2 regions of the Sutcliffiella sp. NC1 genome follow, and region 2 is predicted to be linked to the other one. Evidence: a T-box and tRNA genes for the amino acid it is inferred to sense, from the RefSeq annotation. Region 2 holds a T-box; the other holds one or more tRNA genes.

Region 1 (10,007 bases), 1.9 Mb from region 2:
ATCTCCGCCTTTAAGGTTTTTAATTACATTATCTACAATAATATCTTTACCAGGGCTCATCCAGTCATGTGAATCAACACTCCAATGAATTATAGTAAAGCCTAACGAATTGGCAATTTGTAAAATCTCTTTATTAAAGCTTCCGTTTGGTGGACGGAGTAATTGTATATTTTTCACACCTAATTTCCGGAATGCATCTTGTGCCTGTAGGATATCCCTTCTCACTTTTGCTGGTTCCATTTCGGTATAGCTATGCTCGTGACTATAGCCCATACTCCCAATTTCATGTCCATCCTTTGTAATTCTTTCTACTATTTGTGGGTGTCGCTCTGCCCATGAGGCTGATAGAAAAAAAGTAGCACCAGAAATTCCATTTTCCTTTAAAACATCTAAAATTGGGATAGCCTTTTCATCTCCCCAACTAATATCAAAAGTTAATGCAATCTCTTTTTCATTTCCCTCTCCTTTGTAAATAGCTTTAGGTCCATCCTTAGAAGAGAACACTGACTGATATGAGATATTCTCTATATATAAAATACCAGCAGTAAAAAATGCTGCAATTAATATAATTGCAGTTTGCTTTAATTTTTTTCCGTTAATGATAAAGAAAAAGTTCATCATTCCACACCTTTCTTGTACAAGTCCTTACTAAAAAGTATTCATTTGGACAAAACTTATGCTAATAATGAACATTTTTTTAAAAAAAGGTTTCATAAAACATTGATTTGTGGAAAAAAATAGTATGGACCGAAAAAATTAGAAGAGGTGGCCCAACATTGATAGGCATGCTATTAAACAAAAAAGAGGTAAAAGAAATGGAATATTTATTAAAAAGAGAGCTAGAGGAACTGTTATTGGACTTTGATGATAATCGAATAGATCATCTAGTGAAGCATGCTATGGAAGAAAGATATCAATTGTTATATAAATTATATACGAGAATTGCACCACATTCAGAGTGTGTTAAGTACATAAGAAGAAGACACAATTATACTAATGTACAAGGAAACGAATTTATGTAATTTTTTTTGAAAAAATATTGACGGCGAATATAAAAGGATGTTATATTATATTTCGTCGTTCCGATACAGTATAAAAACGGGGCGATAAAAAATTGAAAAAACATGTTGACATTGAGTGTGAAACATGTTAAATTATAAAAGTCGCTTCTGAAGCGGCGTTGAAAAATGTTCTTTGAAAACTAAACAAAACAATAGCGTGCAAGTCGGTTTTTAAAATCGACAAAACAATAAATTGACGATAAGTCAGCAAACATTTTGAGCAATCAAATACTCTACGGAGAGTTTGATCCTGGCTCAGGACGAACGCTGGCGGCGTGCCTAATACATGCAAGTCGAGCGAACTTCTTTAGAGCTTGCTTTAAAGAAGTTAGCGGCGGACGGGTGAGTAACACGTGGGCAACCTGCCTGTAAGACTGGGATAACTTCGGGAAACCGGAGCTAATACCGGATAATATATAGTACCTCCTGGTACTATATTGAAAGATGGTTTCGGCTATCACTTACAGATGGGCCCGCGGCGCATTAGCTAGTTGGTGAGGTAACGGCTCACCAAGGCAACGATGCGTAGCCGACCTGAGAGGGTGATCGGCCACACTGGGACTGAGACACGGCCCAGACTCCTACGGGAGGCAGCAGTAGGGAATCTTCCACAATGGACGAAAGTCTGATGGAGCAACGCCGCGTGAGCGATGAAGGCCTTCGGGTCGTAAAGCTCTGTTGTTAGGGAAGAACAAGTGCGAGAGTAACTGCTCGCACCTTGACGGTACCTAACCAGAAAGCCACGGCTAACTACGTGCCAGCAGCCGCGGTAATACGTAGGTGGCAAGCGTTGTCCGGAATTATTGGGCGTAAAGCGCGCGCAGGCGGTTTCTTAAGTCTGATGTGAAAGCCCACGGCTCAACCGTGGAGGGTCATTGGAAACTGGGAGACTTGAGTGCAGAAGAGGAGAGTGGAATTCCACGTGTAGCGGTGAAATGCGTAGAGATGTGGAGGAACACCAGTGGCGAAGGCGACTCTCTGGTCTGTAACTGACGCTGAGGCGCGAAAGCGTGGGGAGCAAACAGGATTAGATACCCTGGTAGTCCACGCCGTAAACGATGAGTGCTAAGTGTTAGAGGGTTTCCGCCCTTTAGTGCTGCAGCTAACGCATTAAGCACTCCGCCTGGGGAGTACGGTCGCAAGACTGAAACTCAAAGGAATTGACGGGGGCCCGCACAAGCGGTGGAGCATGTGGTTTAATTCGAAGCAACGCGAAGAACCTTACCAGGTCTTGACATCCTCTGCCACCTCTAGAGATAGAGCGTTCCCCTTCGGGGGACAGAGTGACAGGTGGTGCATGGTTGTCGTCAGCTCGTGTCGTGAGATGTTGGGTTAAGTCCCGCAACGAGCGCAACCCTTGTTCTTAGTTGCCAGCATTTAGTTGGGCACTCTAAGGAGACTGCCGGTGACAAACCGGAGGAAGGTGGGGATGACGTCAAATCATCATGCCCCTTATGACCTGGGCTACACACGTGCTACAATGGACGGTACAAAGGGCAGCAAAACCGCGAGGTCGAGCCAATCCCATAAAACCGTTCTCAGTTCGGATTGTAGGCTGCAACTCGCCTACATGAAGCCGGAATCGCTAGTAATCGCGGATCAGCATGCCGCGGTGAATACGTTCCCGGGCCTTGTACACACCGCCCGTCACACCACGAGAGTTTGTAACACCCGAAGTCGGTGGGGTAACCTTTTGGAGCCAGCCGCCTAAGGTGGGACAGATGATTGGGGTGAAGTCGTAACAAGGTAGCCGTATCGGAAGGTGCGGCTGGATCACCTCCTTTCTAAGGAAAATCACGCTCATTGTTTTGTTTAGTTTTGAGAGATCATTCTCTCTATTAATATTGCGCTTGTGTCTGCAAGTGAACTCTACGATGATGGGTTCCTTAAGCAGCAAGAGCAACATGGAGTAAAGCTACGAAGCTAATCACGATGTGATTGAAGTCAGTAGCCATGTTCTTTGAAAACTAGATAATATAAGTAATCAAGATACATTCACAAGTATCGTTCATCTTAGTAATTTTCTAATGATAACAATTCGCTGTTATCAACGAAACCTAATTTTAGGTTGAATACTAAGACAAATTAGAAGCGAGCAGGTCGAGGAAGCGACTGAGCGAGCGCCGGAGTGTACAAAAGCGTACATGAGGACGTGAGCGAAGGAAGCTGACGAAGAGATGCGACGCTTATCATTTGTCGACGGTTAAGTTATTAAGGGCGCACGGTGGATGCCTTGGCACTAGGAGCCGATGAAGGACGGGACTAACACCGATATGCTTTGGGGAGCTGTAAGTAAGCTTTGATCCAGAGATTTCCGAATGGGGAAACCCACTGCTCGTAATGGAGTAGTATCCTTACCTGAATACATAGGGTATGGAAGGCAGACCCGGGGAACTGAAACATCTAAGTACCCGGAGGAAGAGAAAGCAAACGCGATTTCCTGAGTAGCGGCGAGCGAAACGGAATTAGCCCAAACCAAGAGGCTTGCCTCTTGGGGTTGTAGGACACTCTATACGGAGTTACAAAAGAACGGGGTAAACGAAGCGACCTGGAAAGGTCTGTCATAGAAGGTAAAAACCCTGTAGTTGAAACCTCGTTCTCTCTTGAGTGGATCCTGAGTACGGCGGGACACGAGAAATCCCGTCGGAAGCTGGGAGGACCATCTCCCAAGGCTAAATACTCCCTAGTGACCGATAGTGAACCAGTACCGTGAGGGAAAGGTGAAAAGCACCCCGGAAGGGGAGTGAAAAGATCCTGAAACCGTGTGCCTACAAGTAGTTAGAGCCCGTTAATGGGTGATAGCGTGCCTTTTGTAGAATGAACCGGCGAGTTACGATTACGTGCAAGGTTAAGTTGATGAGACGGAGCCGTAGCGAAAGCGAGTCTGAATAGGGCGTCATAGTACGTGGTCGTAGACCCGAAACCAGGTGATCTACCCATGTCCAGGGTGAAGTTCAGGTAACACTGAATGGAGGCCCGAACCCACGCACGTTGAAAAGTGCGGGGATGAGGTGTGGGTAGCGGAGAAATTCCAATCGAACCTGGAGATAGCTGGTTCTCTCCGAAATAGCTTTAGGGCTAGCCTTGAGTAAAGAGTCTTGGAGGTAGAGCACTGATTGGACTAGGGGTCCTCATCGGATTACCGAATTCAGTCAAACTCCGAATGCCAAAGACTTGTTTCTCAGGAGTCAGACTGCGAGTGATAAGATCCGTAGTCAAGAGGGAAACAGCCCAGACCGCCAGCTAAGGTCCCAAAGTATACGTTAAGTGGAAAAGGATGTGGAGTTGCTTAGACAACCAGGATGTTGGCTTAGAAGCAGCCACCATTTAAAGAGTGCGTAATAGCTCACTGGTCGAGTGACTCTGCGCCGAAAATGTACCGGGGCTAAACGTATCACCGAAGCTGCGGACTGTTCTTACGAACAGTGGTAGGAGAGCGTTCTAAGGGCGTTGAAGCTAGACCGTAAGGACTGGTGGAGCGCTTAGAAGTGAGAATGCCGGTATGAGTAGCGAAAGAAGGGTGAGAATCCCTTCCACCGAATGCCTAAGGTTTCCTGAGGAAGGCTCGTCCGCTCAGGGTTAGTCGGGACCTAAGCCGAGGCCGAAAGGCGTAGGCGATGGATAACAGGTTGATATTCCTGTACCACCTCATTCCGTTTGAGCGATGGAGGGACGCAGGAGGATAGGGTAAGCGCACTGTTGGATATGTGCGTCCAAGCAGTTAGGCTGGATAAGTAGGCAAATCCGCTTATCCTAAAGGCTGAGCTGTGATGGCGAGGGAAATATAGTACCGAAGTTCCTGATTCCACACTGCCAAGAAAAGCTTCTAGCGAGGAATATGGTGCCCGTACCGCAAACCGACACAGGTAGGCGAGGAGAGAATCCTAAGGTGAGCGAGAGAACTCTGGTTAAGGAACTCGGCAAAATGACCCCGTAACTTCGGGAGAAGGGGTGCTCTGTTAGGGTGTTAAAGCCCGAGAGAGCCGCAGTGAATAGGCCCAGGCGACTGTTTAGCAAAAACACAGGTCTCTGCGAAGCCGTAAGGCGAAGTATAGGGGCTGACGCCTGCCCGGTGCTGGAAGGTTAAGGGGAAAGGTTAGCGCCTCGGCGCGAAGCTTTGAACCGAAGCCCCAGTAAACGGCGGCCGTAACTATAACGGTCCTAAGGTAGCGAAATTCCTTGTCGGGTAAGTTCCGACCCGCACGAAAGGCGTAACGATCTGGGCACTGTCTCAACCAGAGACTCGGTGAAATTATAGTACCTGTGAAGATGCAGGTTACCCGCGACAGGACGGAAAGACCCCGTGGAGCTTTACTGTAGCCTGATATTGAATTTTGGTACAGCTTGTACAGGATAGGTAGGAGCCTGAGAAGCCGGAGCGCTAGCTTCGGTGGAGGCGTCGGTGGGATACTACCCTGGCTGTATTGAAATTCTAACCCGCGAGCCTTATCGGCTCGGGAGACAGTGTCAGGTGGGCAGTTTGACTGGGGCGGTCGCCTCCTAAAGAGTAACGGAGGCGCCCAAAGGTTCCCTCAGAATGGTTGGAAATCATTCGTAGAGTGTAAAGGCACAAGGGAGCTTGACTGCGAGACCTACAAGTCGAGCAGGGACGAAAGTCGGGCTTAGTGATCCGGTGGTTCCGCATGGAAGGGCCATCGCTCAACGGATAAAAGCTACCCCGGGGATAACAGGCTTATCTCCCCCAAGAGTCCACATCGACGGGGAGGTTTGGCACCTCGATGTCGGCTCATCGCATCCTGGGGCTGTAGTCGGTCCCAAGGGTTGGGCTGTTCGCCCATTAAAGCGGTACGCGAGCTGGGTTCAGAACGTCGTGAGACAGTTCGGTCCCTATCCGTCGTGGGCGTAGGAAATTTGAGAGGAGCTGTCCTTAGTACGAGAGGACCGGGATGGACGCACCGCTGGTGTACCAGTTGTCTTGCCAAAGGCATAGCTGGGTAGCTACGTGCGGACGGGATAAGTGCTGAAAGCATCTAAGCATGAAGCCCCCCTCAAGATGAGATTTCCTTTAGCGCAAGCTAGTAAGATCCCTGAAAGATGATCAGGTTGATAGGTTCGAGGTGGAAGCGTGGCGACACGTGTAGCTGACGAATACTAATCGATCGAGGACTTAACCAATTTAAATGAACGATATGAATGATCTTGATGAAAATATATTATCTAGTTTTGAAAGAATAATTCTTTCAACTAAATATGTCTGGTGATGAAGGCGAAGAGGTCACACCCGTTCCCATACCGAACACGGAAGTTAAGCTCTTCAGCGCCGATGGTAGTTGGGGGCTGTCCCCCTGCGAGAGTAGGACGTTGCCAGGCTAACATTGTTCCACCATAGCTCAGCGGTAGAGCATTCGGCTGTTAACCGAAGGGTCGTAGGTTCGAATCCTACTGGTGGAGCCATGCTTCCATAGCTCAGTTAGGTAGAGCACTTCCATGGTAAGGAAGAGGTCACCGGTTCGAGCCCGGTTGGAAGCTTACGAAAACAGTATGGCCCGTTGGTCAAGCGGTTAAGACACCGCCCTTTCACGGCGGTAACACGGGTTCGAATCCCGTACGGGTCACCATTTTTTATATTCGGAGGATTAGCTCAGCTGGGAGAGCACCTGCCTTACAAGCAGGGGGTCGGCGGTTCGATCCCGTCATCCTCCACCATTACCAACTCACATATGGAGGGGTAGCGAAGTGGCTAAACGCGGCGGACTGTAAATCCGCTCCCTTGGGTTCGGCGGTTCGAATCCGTCCCCCTCCACCATTTAATTTATCTGCTATGTATAATTCCCCTTAATTAAGGAAGGATAAATAGTACATAATTGGATATAACATACAACTCACATTGGGCTATAGCCAAGCGGTAAGGCAACGGACTTTGACTCCGTCATGCGTTGGTTCGAATCCAGCTAGCCCAGCCAAGTGCCATTAGCTCAGTCGGTAGAGCATCTGACTTTTAATCAGAGGGTCGAAGGTTCGAGTCCTTCATGGCACATAGATATTTAACGGAAGTAGTTCAGAGGTAGTTGATTCTTTTCGAAGAACTATTCCTCTTAACTACTTTTTTTGGGGCCTTAGCTCAGCTGGGAGAGCGCCTGCCTTGCACGCAGGAGGTCAGCGGTTCGATCCCGCTAGGCTCCACCAACTATCTTAAATACGTACATAAAAATATAAAAGCGCTAGAATTATATCTAGCGCTTCTTTATATTTTCATAACGTTATTAGTACATGTAAAGAAAATGAGAAGTCTTGTGTATATATATTCATTATTTTGTCGAGTTGAGCCAACCTCAGCTTAACAGATACAATGTAGTAGAGGGTAAGAGAGTAGAAGGAGGAATTACGGTGAAAAAGTCTATCGCGATCATTGGTGTTCCAATGGACCTAGGTCAAATGAGAAGAGGCGTTGACATGGGACCCAGTGCTATTCGATACGCTGGTGTAGTAGAACGCTTAGAAAATTTAAATTTAGAAATTGAAGATCTTGGTGATATAGAAATTGGTAGTGCAGATAGAAACGCTAACTCTGAAAATAATTTAAAGAATTTAAAAGCTGTGGCAGATGCTAATGTATTATTAGCCTCTAAAGTAGATGGGGTATTTAGAGAAGGGAAGTTTCCGTTAATATTTGGAGGAGATCATAGCATTGCTATTGGATCCATTGCAGGTGTTGCTAAACACTTTAATAACTTAGGAGTTATCTGGTATGATGCCCACGGGGATTTAAATACGGCAGAAACATCTCCTTCTGGTAATATTCACGGAATGTCATTGGCGGTTAGCCTTGGATTAGGTGACCAATCATTAACTTCTATTGGTGGCTATGCCCCAAAAATTAAACCTGAAAATATTGTCATTATCGGTGCTAGATCATTAGATGAAGGTGAGAGAAAGTTAATTAAAGAAAAAGGAATCAAAGTATATACAATGCATGAAATTGACCGATTAGGTATGACTGCTGTAATGGATGAAGCAATTCATTATTTAAAAGAAAGAACGGATGGAGTCCATTTATCATTAGATTTAGATGGGTTAGATCCTCATGATGCTCCAGGTGTAGGTACACCTGTTAATGGTGGAATTTCATACCGAGAAAGCCATCTTGCTATGGAAATGTTAGAGGAATCAAAACTAATAACTTCTGCTGAATTTGTGGAAGTTAACCCTATTTTAGATGAACGAAATAAAACGGCTGAAGTGGCTGTTGCATTAATGGGATCATTATTTGGTGAAAAACTATTATAAAAACAAAAGGTGACAAAGACAAGATTTATATGCTACAACATTAGAAAAGAAAGCTCAGCTTATAAACAGCTGGCTTTTCTTTTTTATAGGAAGAATCACATTATTACATCCTAGAGAAGGAGTGTATTAAATAAACTAATCTAAAAACTCTCACTTCAAGATAATTGATAATATTTCTCAATATTTCCTTATTTTTAACAAATGTATTATTGTTTTTGTTAAAATAATAGTTAGAAAGAAATATTTGAAACCTTTTTGAATATAGGCCGTATAATATAGACGACCGCAACAAGCGGAGGTAGGGTATGGAAGACTTAATAAAAAGAAGAATAAAACAGTTAAAAAAGGGAGACCAAGATGCATTTGCAGATATTGTCGATTTTTACAAAGACAAAATATATCAGCTATGTTATCGGATGGTTGGTAATGCACATGAAGCAGAAGATATATCTCAAGAAGCATTCATACGTGCTTATGTTAACATTCATAGTTATGATCTGAAGCGGAAGTTTTCTACTTGGCTTTATCGAATTGCTACAAATCTGTGCATCGATAGAATTAGAAAAAAGAAACCGGACTATTATTTAGACGCGGAGGTAGCTGGTACAGAAGGTTTAAATATGTACTCTCAGGTTGCTGCAGATGTTGTACTGCCAGAGGATGAAATTGAGACCTTGGAACTACAAGGGGAAATTCAACAACAAATATTAAAATTACCAGACAAGTATCGTTCAGTAATTGTTTTAAAGTACATCGACGAACTGTCACTAAAAGAGATTAGTGAAATATTAGAGTTACCAATTAACACAGTAAAAACTAGAATTCATAGAGGGCGAGAGGCTCTACGAAAGCAATTGCGCCATGTATAGTATCGGAGGTGTTATTAATGAAGAAGTGTCCTGATTCCATCGTCACAGATATTCATAATTATTTAGATGGGGATTTAGAAGAGGAAAAAGAAAAACTATTGAAATCTCATTTACAGGAGTGTACAGGATGTTATCAGCACTTTCATGAGTTAGAAAAGGCAATTGCTTTAGTCCAAAGTACTTCACATGTTACTCCGAGTGAGGATTTTACAAACAAAGTGATGGCAGCATTACCGAAAGAAAAGAAAACGATAAGTGTTAACCGCTGGTTCCGAGCGCATCCATTATTAGTAGCTGCATCCATTTTTATTATATTAATGACTGGGAGCCTGTTTGGAAGTTATCAAGGCAACAATGAATTCTCTTTTTCAAAACAGCCTAACCTCATTGTAGAAAATGAAATAGTCATCGTACCAGAAGGGGAAATCGTACAAGGTGATGTAATAGTGAGAAATGGTAATATCCGAATTGAAGGAGAAGTAAATGGCAATGTTACCGTCATTAATGGGTCTGTATTGGACGGGGAAAATTATTTAGCTTCTGCCGGCAATGTAACAGGGGAAATAAAAGAAATTAATGAAATATTTGATTGGGTCTGGTATCAAATCAAAACAATTTTTACTAAAGCAATTGCAGTTGTGAAAGAATAATAAAAACAAGCTTAGAATATATTTTCTAAGCTTGTTTGTTTGAGTAAAATATCTATTATATATGTTATAATACGAATGATACGTTTTCGTACATATTCTTGTACAGATGAGGAAGTGTGAGAATGCCTTTTGGACTACCCATTGGAGACTATCCAATCTTGAGCTATTTAGCCAGTATT
Region 2 (10,007 bases):
ATGTTGCAGCAGCATCAGATCTTTATCATGCTTTAACGGAAATGGGTGAAGAATTTGCGGCAGAAACAAGTATTAACATTGAATTTACTTTCGGATCAACAGGACTATTAACTCAACAAATAAAAGAAGGTGCACCTTTCGATTTATTTGCCGCTGCTCATGAAATGTATATTGAAGAGCTATTAAATAGTGACTCGGTTTTAGCAGACTCCAAAGAATACTATGCAATAGGCAGAATTGTTTTAATGGGTAGTGATGAAGAAGGTAGTTTGAAAGAAAAACTACTAAGTTCCAATATAAGGACGATTACAATTGCAAATCCTGAACATGCGCCATATGGGAAGGCTGCAAAAGAAGCATTACAAAGTTTAGGGATTTGGGAAGAGGTTGAACATAAAATTGTTTATGCCGAAAACATTAGACAAGCCTATCAATATGTGGAATCAGGCAATGCAGATGTCGGAATCGTTGCGTTAGCATTAGTAACTGGAACTCAATATCCTTACGAAGTGATTGATGAAGAGTATCATCAACCTATACTACAAGCGTTAGGTATTCCTTCACAAACTGAGAAGGAAGAAATGAGTAAACAGTTCGTACAATTTATTGTAGGACCTAGAGGGCAAGCGATATTAAAAGAATATGGGTTTGATATACCGTAATGGACTCCATTCTAACACCTTTATTTTTAACTTTTAAAATAGCAACGATTGCAACGTTCATCGCATTTGTTTTCGGAGTTCTTTTCTCGTGGTGGTTTGCCTTTAATAAAAATAAATTAACGAACTTTTTATCGATCCTCGTGACAATACCGCTTGTTATTCCTCCAACTGTTTTAGGATATTATTTGCTCCTTATGCTAGGCAGAGGAAGTTTTATTGGTCAATGGTACGAACGGATTTATGGACAACCAATTGTTTTTACATGGAAAGCAGCCGTAATCGCGGCAGCCATTGCGGCGTTACCTCTTCTCATTAGGCCGATTCAAGCTTCTTTTGAATCTATTAGTAAAGATACAATTGGAGCGGCGGAACTTGACGGGGCAGGGAAACTTCAATTGTTATGGTATGTTGTCATGCCACTAGCTTACAAAGGGGTATTAGCGGGACTAGTATTAGGTTTTGCAAGAGCGATGGGAGAATTCGGCGCGACATTAATGGTAGCTGGTAATATCCCTGGGAAAACGCAAACTCTTTCCATTGCGATTTATGACGCCGTCCAAGCGAATCGAATGACTGATGCTCATATGATGGTTTTTATATTAAGTGTGTCAACGATTCTCTTTTTATATTTAATTAATAGATGGTTTAAGTAGGACAGAAAAATGCATTCCTGTAAAGGATGCATTTTTATTTTTTTGTTGCATCAATACTACCTTTTTGGTATTATCGTTTCATAGCTAATGATTTTGAATATTCTTGGGGTGGTGACACTATTCATACATTTAATGAGGATGGAGAATTGCTTCCCGTAGAGAAAAGTACAATTAACAGATTGACGAATCTCCCATTAGATTCATTGAACTTAGAAGCAATAGCTGTTGTGACCAATATTTATCGTATTGCCCAAGGTTTAAGAAATAAAATGGAACGTGAAGTTTTATCGGAATATGGACTCTCGTGGACATCGTTTTCTATTTTGTATGACCTATGGGTAGAAGGTTCGTTAGAAACGAAAAAATTAGCACATTCTGCTGGGGTTTCAAAAGCAACGGTAAGTAATATAACGAATACGTTAGAACGAAAAGAGCTATGCTATCGGAAAACAGATACGAGAGATAGAAGAATTACTTACGTAGCGATTACCGACAAAGGTAAGCAAGCGATGGAAAAGCTATATCCAACCTTCCATCAAAGTGAAGTGGAGATTGTTTCGAGTCTAACTGCAAGTGAACAAAAGAATATGTCCAATCTCCTAAGGAAAGTTATTCGGGAAAATGATTTTTAATTTAATATAGAAAAGCAAAGACGGGAACTTAAGTAGTAGTTATCTCCCTGTTTAAGAGAGTCGGTGGTTGGTGTGAACCGATACAAAGATAACACGAATTACACTCCTAGAGCTTTCTTTATGAAGAAATTTTCATAAAGACGGACGAACCGTTATTCGAACTGAGTGGGAGGTTTTTTGCCTCCAACAAGGGTGGTACCGCGTGCAAAACCACGTCCCTTTATCTATTAGGATAGGGACGTGTTTTTTTTATTTATTTTTATAGGAGGAATGAACAATGAACGAAGTGATGAAACAATTATCAGCCGAACAGCTAAAAGAAGTAGAAAGACAAATGGCCATCTACACTCAAGGGGTGCAAGAAATAATTCCTGTTGAGGACCTGGAAGTAAAAGTAGCGAAATCGGTATTAGAAAATCGCCCTTTAAAAATAAAATTAGGATTAGATCCATCCGCACCAGATGTTCATCTTGGTCATACAGTCGTCCTAAAGAAAATGAGACAGTTTCAAGACAATGGTCATAAAATCCAATTATTAATTGGAGACTTTACAGGCAAAATTGGTGATCCAACTGGAAAGTCTGTCGCAAGAAAACCGTTAACGGATGAAGAAGTAAAGCATAATGCAAAAACATACTTTGAGCAATTCGGAAAAGTGATGGATATGGATAAAGTTGACCTTTTCTACAACTCTGAATGGTTAACGAAATTAAGCTTTGAAGATGTGATCGGGTTAGCTGGGAAAATTACAGTTGCTCGATTAATGGAACGAGATGATTTTGAAGAGAGAATCGCGACAGGAAAACCAATTTCACTTCATGAGTTTTTCTACCCGTTAATGCAAGGATACGATTCCGTTGTATTAGAATGTGATATTGAATTGGGAGGAACTGATCAGCATTTTAACATCTTAATGGGAAGACATTACCAAGAAAAGTTTGGAAAAGAAAAACAAGTTGCGATGCTTATGCCTTTATTAGAGGGTCTTGACGGTGTCGAGAAAATGTCGAAGTCTAAGAAAAACTACATCGGTATTGATGAAAGTCCAAATGAAATGTACGGAAAAGCGATGTCGATACCGGATGAGTTAATGGTGAAATACTTTGAATTAGTGACGGACCTTTCCCTTGAGCAACTGGAAACGATGAAACATGATCTAACGTCAGGCGATCTTCATCCTCGTGATGCAAAAATGCTGTTAGGGAAAACGATTGTTAGAATGTACCATGGGGAAGAAGCAGCAGAAAAAGCTGAGCATCATTTCGTTTCCGTCTTTCAACAAGGTGCAGTGCCTGATGAACTACCGGTAGTTGAGTGGAAAGGTAGTAAGGAAGTGTTAATAACAGACCTTTTAGTCGAACTACAAATGTTAAGCTCGAAAAGTGAAGCCCGCAGGATGATTGCTAATCGAGGAGTAAAGTTAGATGGTGAGAAGGTAGAAGATGTAGCCCTGAATGTAATGATGACAGCCGGATTAGTTGTCCAAGTAGGAAAGCGTAAATTTGCAAAAATAAAAATGTAATTTTGATGAAGGTGTAACGCTAGTATTAGTTACATCTTTTTTTCTATAAAGAAGAAGGAGTTATAAAGTCTTTGTGGAATGTATGTAATGAGATTTACATATATTGTTACTTGGAGGAGTACGATGAAATATATAAAACTACTAGTACTAATTTGCGCTTTCTTTGTGGTGATGGTCGGCTGCAGTAGTAATAAAGTACAACCTGATAGTACCGAAAATGTAGCCTGGCTAATGAAGTTAGCAATCGAAAATAATGATTATGAAGCTTTCGATTCTTTGTTTTCTAAAGGTAGAAAGGGAAGTGTTTCGAGAACTGATTTCAGCGAATTTACGAATCTAACAACTGCTGGTGCAAATTACAAAAAGTACGAATTAGTTACCTTTGAAAACGGTGAAATGCTGTTAGTAAGACTGACACCAGAAAATGAAGACAACGAATATGAAATAGAGGATGTTATTGTTGTACCGGAAGAGATGAAAGTACTATTTAATGATTAATGGTGAATGTTTCCATGTTAAGGATAATTAAAATTATTTTAGCATTATTGGTTATCACTTTAGCCATATATGGGTCAACGACGAAAAAATATGAGTTTCAAATATATATGCTATTTTTCGTGAGTATAATAGTTTTAATCTATGGAATAGAGGAATTAAAACTAGGTCGGAAAGAGCAAGGCATGATCAATATAGGTGTTTTTTTGTTACTATTATTGGCAGTTGTGTTCGAGAGTATCATTTAAAATGGATACAATGATGAATGTCCAAAGTTTAGGACAAAGTAGAAACCCCATTCTAATTAATATTGTTAGAATGGGGAAAAGATTAATAGTTTTCTTCCGGGGCATTATACGTAACATATGTACCAGCGATAAAATCATGTAACGAGCGCTTATCTTCACGCGCTGCAACCATAGTAACACTTACAATAAGGGCAATTCCAAAAGTTATTCCATAAATGAGCCCCGCTACAAAAGTACGAAGTAGCATGTTCCCAATTTTTACCTCTGAGCCATCCATCCGCACAATTCGTATGCCAAGTGCTTTCTTCCCGATTGTATATCCAGCCCAAACAACAGGAACAACAACATAATAAGCTGCTTCAAGTAAATATAATACCCATGATTCTGAACCTAATGGAATACCTAATAGTAAAGAAAGAATGAAACTGATCACAACTAAGACTAGCAATCCATCTAAAATACCGGCCCCTAGCCTAACCCAAAAACCTGCTGGATCTGAAACTTCATACATAATAACACCTCCTATTAATATATACGCAATTAACTGAATTTTACCACATGTGACAAAAGAACTATACTAAAAAAGAAAACTATTAACATTAAAGAAAAGCTAGTTTCCACATGGACATACCTTGAAGAATGATGAATAAAGTGTAATGAAGGAATGTAGAATGGGGTGGTAATTTTGGAAGAATGGAAAAGAGTATTGTTTAGACTTATAGAAGCAACTATTATGCTGGCTATTGGTCTTCTCGTTACGTTTACGATACTAAAGCCTATATATGAACATTTCGGAATTGCCTTTTTAGGTAATGTGTGGGTGAACTGGTTTGGTGGTTCTTACCTATTTTTTGTCTTTTATACAGTAATCGGTCGTTTTTTTCTTTATAAAAATAGTGCACTTTTTAAACACCGAATTAAATCTGTCCTTTTTTGGTTGTTCTTTGTCGGAGCGACCTATGTTGTCTTTATTCCTTTTATTAAAGGAGAAAATCCATTTTAGTTATTTATAATAAGTTTGGTAAAATAGGATGACAGGAACAGAAAGTGAGGGAAGGTTTTGATTAAATATAAATGTCTACACCATGTCAGTCTTAATGTAACAGATTTAGAGAAGGCAAAAGACTTCTATAGTAAGATACTTTGTTTGAAAGAAATAAATCGACCAGACTTTGGGTTTCCCGGTGCGTGGTATGATATCGAGGGGCAGCAGCTACATTTAATTGTCGACTCTAAATCACAAACCATTCGGGAAGATAAAAGCTTATCGAGTAGGGAAGGCCATTTTGCACTGAGAGTAGAGAGCTATACGGAAACGTTAGAATGGTTAAAACAAAACAACGTGGAAGTGTTGGAAAAGCCAAATTCTAAAAGTGGTTTTGCGCAAATATTCTGTGCCGACCCTGATGGAAATTTAATTGAGTTAAATGTAGAGCAAAAAGATTTAAATTAATGTAGGAAACCGCTAAAATGCTGTACGTGCATTTTTGGCGGTTTTTACTTTTAATAGAAGCCAATAACGAAAAATCATTTATACGAAAAAAGGTAATTCGTTACCAGTGCCGAAATAAAATAACATTTAGAAAACATTTAAGATATTACAATCTATATGAATTGCCATATTAAGGGGGAATATCGTGGAAGGTAATTTTATTACACTAAATAATAATAAAGTGTACGTGACTACTATAGGAGAAGGAGAACCTATCGTCTTTCTCCATGGTGGACCTGGTGGAGATCATCGTTTTTTCCTTCCTTACGTTAAACCACTAGCCGCTAAATATAAATTAGTGCTATATGACCAGAGAGGATGCGGAAAGTCGGATCCTATCCAAGATAATCAATACTCAATGGAAGGAGAAGTGAGGACGTTAGAGTTACTTCGCGAGGAGCTCAACTTAGAAAAAATTAATTTGTTTGGAGAATCGTGGGGAAGTATGCTGGCCTTATTATATGCAACCTCCTATCCAGAAAAGGTTAATAAAATCTTTTTAACAGCTGCAATTGGAATGTCAGCAACTGGATTTAAAGCATTTGAACAGGAATTACTGAAAAAGATGTCTTTTAAAGATAAGGCAAAACTATTTTTGTTAGATAAAAAAATGCAAAGGGGAAAAGCCACGATTGAAAATATACTAGACATTTTAGATCCCTACTATGTTTTTTCCAAAGACACACTCCGGAATAAAGTAAGATACAACATGAATAGTACAGTTAATCATGTAATCGGTGAAGATATAAAAAAACAATACGACTTAACAGAAAAGGTACATGAATTATCAGACATCCCGATTATGGTTGCACAAGGTAGCCATGATACTTTACCACCAGAAAAAATTCATAGTTTGCTAGTGAAGTACATTCCGCATGCTAGATTAATGGAAATAAAGAACTGCGGACATTGGACAGTAGTGGAGAAACCAAATGAGATTAATTCTTTAGCCTTTGAGTTTTTTTGCTAGGGATTAGTAAGGAGAAAATGAAAATGAGTAAAAAAAGAAAATTGTTATTTAGACTGTCTATCTTTTTAAATTTGTTATTGGTGGCCATCGTAGCATGGGGGATCATGAAGATGAACTTCGTGAAGGAACAAGTGTTTATGACGGAAGTTCAGCATAATTTAGTAGAATTAGAAGGGTTAATCGCTCATCAAATGAGAGAAAATTGGGGGGAACCGAATTTAGTAACAACTGAACTAGGAGATGTATTAAATGGTATTTGGTTAGGGATAACGACCGGCAATCAATTAGGATCACTTTCTAAAAAAGATGAAGAAACTCTTAGTCATTTACATTCAAAATTAAGCCAATATCCTCATGATACATTATATAGCTTTGTAGAGTTAACAGATGAAGATAAAAAGAACTTTGAGGAATTAAGAGAGAAACTGCGTGAAGCAGGATTAGGATTAAGAATGACCATTATGGCAAATATGGATTCCTTTATGAAACAAGCTGAATTGTTGGAAGATAGTATTGAGGTACCTTTAAAATATTGAGTTAAAGTTTTCCCTATTAAATACAGTAAGAAGAGCTCATTCAAGACTCGACTAATAGCTTAGAAGAGCAAAATCAGAAAAATAAAAAGCAGCCTAAATTTCTATAACGGGTTCGGTTTTCGAGTACAAAAACTAATTTTGCACACGAATTAGCAGTCCAATTCGCAACTGAATTGGACTGCTTCTTTTTGTTGATAGTTCAAGGATTTATATGACTTTATGGATGTTTTAGCACGCATATTCGCACCCCTTTTGGTAAGGTGACAGAAATTATTGTCATCTTGCGAATTCGTATGCTAATTGCTATGTGAATTTGTGCGTTAAAAATAGTGAGTAGGAATTTGGATATATATGTTAAAATAATAGAAAGGCTTATTTAACTAACGGAGCAGTTTAGTGGAAAAGTCATGATTGATCTTTGTTCAGCAATCGGGCTATTATATGTAGAATGATAATTGTTCATATTTATCGTAAATAATGATAAAAAAATGAACCATTTCAATGTTTTGACAAGGACATGACGAACAACTAAGGAGGAAATATAATGTCCAATGAAGGAAAGTCAAGAAAAATTATTTTAGATTTAGCAGTTACTCTAGATGGATTTATTGAAGGGAAAAATGGTGAAGTTGATTGGTGCATAATGGACCCTGAAATGGGATTTACTAATTTTCTAAATCAGATTGATACAATTTTGTATGGAAGAAAAAGTTACGATTTATGGGGACAATATACTCCCACGATTGAAGATACTAATGCTGAAAAAGAAATGTGGGAATTGGTTCATAGTAAGGAGAAATATGTGTTTTCCAGAACGCAAAAAGGGTATGACAATAAAGCAATATTTGTAAATGAAAATATTCCCGAGGAAGTAAATAAATTAAAGAATAAGCCTGGTAAAGACATCTGGTTATACGGAGGTGCAAGTCTCATCACAACTTTTATCGATTTAGGACTAGTTGATGAATTTAGATTATCTGTTCATCCTGTGGTCTTGGGAGAAGGAAGACCGTTGTTTATTGATATAAAACAAAGGTTGAATCTGAAATTGGTTAATACAAGAAGTTTCTCCTCTGGCGTTGTTCAACTAACCTACCATTTGATTCAAGAGTAGTAATATTAACCCCTCAACAATCGGCGCTTTTCCTACACATTAAGGAATTAAACTTTATAAGAAATGATTGTGAATATTTTCACTTAAATTAACGGGGGCTTATCTTCCATAAAGTAATACGATAAAAAAGCTCGAAGCGTATTGGCTCCGAGCTTTTTTGCGTGCTAATTTCATTGTTAAAGTGTCTGCTAATTACCGTGCGAAAAGCACTTCTAATTCAAATTTTGTACTTCAAAACCGAACCCGTTAAAATTTCTATAGTCTGCTTTTTGTTTTACGATTTTTATTCTATATAGGAGTAAGTTTGTATTATATCTTTTCTACGATACACACTTAAAATAAGCCCTAGTATAGCCGAATTGAATAGCAACATACTTCCTCCATAACTGATAAAAGGAAGAGAAAAGCTTACTATTGGCAATAGTCCAAGTCCCATAAAAATATTCCAAATTGTTGGAACGGAAATCAAGCTCGCGCCCCCAATTACTAACAGTCTTCCAAGTAGATCCTTTGTCTTAAATGCGTTTGTTGAAATTCTTCCTATAAAAAATAATAATAGAAGACAAAGGAAAATTCCAAACACCCAACCAAAAGAATAAACAAGATAAGGAAAAACAAAATCTGTAAAGGTGGCAGGTAAATTTTGAATGGTTAAATCGTTTGTAAATCCATTTCCGAACCACCCAGCTTGACTATAAATATTATTTAAAACCAAGTAAATCCAGCCACCTCCATTGGGGTCCTTTTCAGGGTGTAAAAATGCCAAAAGCCGTTCTGAAAAAAAGTGACTACCACGGGGAGTTAGAAGAACTGGAACAAGGAGGATTGTTCCAGTAACAACATTCGTGGTGATAATCTTTATTGCTAAATTTTTATGGACTTTTGAAAAACAAAACATGATGCATATACAAGAAATATACATTATCGTTAATGTAAAGTTTGGAAGCATCATATAGAAAATGATTGGTATCCAAAATAAGAAAAAGAGTAACATTTGTTTCTTCCGACTTTTAAAAGTATTTATACGATAAAGGATACCTATCCAAGCTAGAAAAAATAAAAATAATGTGCAGTGTGTCGAGTTTATTACAACTCCGGATACCTCAATATGGTTCATTGCCCCCATATTCATAACACCAAAAAAATATGTATATAGGAGTAAAAGAAATCCAAAACAATAAAGATAAGGCCAAAAACGGAGTAGCTTTCTATAGTCCAAAAACAAAAATGCAACGAGTACAAGTATACTAAGAGCTAACCAAATTGCTTGGCGTGTTACGAAATAGTTGTCTGGAATCGCTTCGTTCTCGAACGTCCATCCTGTTACTGGAAGAAAGCTAATAGCAGCAATAATCCCAAATAACAATAACAAAGGCCAATCCATTTTCGGTCGATGAAGTCGATTTAGATTTTCCCCTAGGTTAAATGGATTTCCCATTTCTTGAACAGCTTTTTCATCCGCTTCATCCTTTGAGATATCTCTTCTTTGGAAAGATTGACTTAACTCTTGTAAGTGGTAGGAGAGCTCCTTTTTTATCATTCCGTGTGCTTCCTTCGACTTAACTTTAGAAGTTACTTTATTGAGGAAGTCATCAAAATTAGATTTACTCATAATGATGCCTCCTCTAGCAAGTGTTTAAATGATAGTTTTTGATTGGGACTAGTCTGTTTGTAAGATGTTAA

The links. The T-box of region 2 lies ahead of tyrS (tyrosine--tRNA ligase). A T-box ahead of a tRNA ligase gene usually reads a tRNA of that ligase, here a tRNA-Tyr.
Region 1: it has a tRNA-Tyr gene. The T-box ahead of tyrS (tyrosine--tRNA ligase) is inferred to sense a tRNA for this amino acid. The anticodon was not compared.

What each region holds. Positions count from the first base shown of each region.
Region 1 covers NZ_CP115153.1:190,732-200,738, forward strand. Annotated here, with positions in the region: gene pdaB (polysaccharide deacetylase family sporulation protein PdaB) at 1-618, opposite strand, end outside; gene O1A01_RS01030 (hypothetical protein) at 777-1,022, shown strand; rRNA gene O1A01_RS01035 (16S ribosomal RNA) at 1,294-2,845, shown strand; rRNA gene O1A01_RS01040 (23S ribosomal RNA) at 3,263-6,197, shown strand; rRNA gene rrf (5S ribosomal RNA) at 6,276-6,392, shown strand; tRNA gene O1A01_RS01050 (tRNA-Asn) at 6,402-6,476, shown strand; tRNA gene O1A01_RS01055 (tRNA-Thr) at 6,478-6,551, shown strand; tRNA gene O1A01_RS01060 (tRNA-Glu) at 6,566-6,640, shown strand; tRNA gene O1A01_RS01065 (tRNA-Val) at 6,653-6,728, shown strand; tRNA gene O1A01_RS01070 (tRNA-Tyr) at 6,745-6,828, shown strand; tRNA gene O1A01_RS01075 (tRNA-Gln) at 6,911-6,985, shown strand; tRNA gene O1A01_RS01080 (tRNA-Lys) at 6,987-7,059, shown strand; tRNA gene O1A01_RS01085 (tRNA-Ala) at 7,133-7,208, shown strand; gene rocF (arginase) at 7,443-8,309, shown strand; gene sigW (RNA polymerase sigma factor SigW) at 8,615-9,178, shown strand; gene O1A01_RS01100 (anti-sigma factor family protein) at 9,196-9,828, shown strand; gene cdaA (diadenylate cyclase CdaA) at 9,951-10,007, shown strand, end outside.
Region 2 covers NZ_CP115153.1:2,122,394-2,132,400, forward strand. Annotated here, with positions in the region: gene modA (molybdate ABC transporter substrate-binding protein) at 1-662, shown strand, start outside; gene modB (molybdate ABC transporter permease subunit) at 662-1,315, shown strand; gene O1A01_RS11035 (MarR family winged helix-turn-helix transcriptional regulator) at 1,342-1,947, shown strand; T-box leader at 1,956-2,170, shown strand; gene tyrS (tyrosine--tRNA ligase) at 2,225-3,469, shown strand; gene O1A01_RS11045 (hypothetical protein) at 3,593-3,967, shown strand; gene O1A01_RS11050 (hypothetical protein) at 3,982-4,212, shown strand; gene O1A01_RS11055 (RDD family protein) at 4,295-4,723, opposite strand; gene O1A01_RS11060 (hypothetical protein) at 4,889-5,215, shown strand; gene O1A01_RS11065 (VOC family protein) at 5,273-5,665, shown strand; gene O1A01_RS11070 (alpha/beta fold hydrolase) at 5,850-6,674, shown strand; gene O1A01_RS11075 (hypothetical protein) at 6,698-7,210, shown strand; gene O1A01_RS11080 (dihydrofolate reductase family protein) at 7,755-8,324, shown strand; gene O1A01_RS11085 (FtsW/RodA/SpoVE family cell cycle protein) at 8,608-9,936, opposite strand; gene O1A01_RS11090 (PadR family transcriptional regulator) at 9,933-10,007, opposite strand, start outside.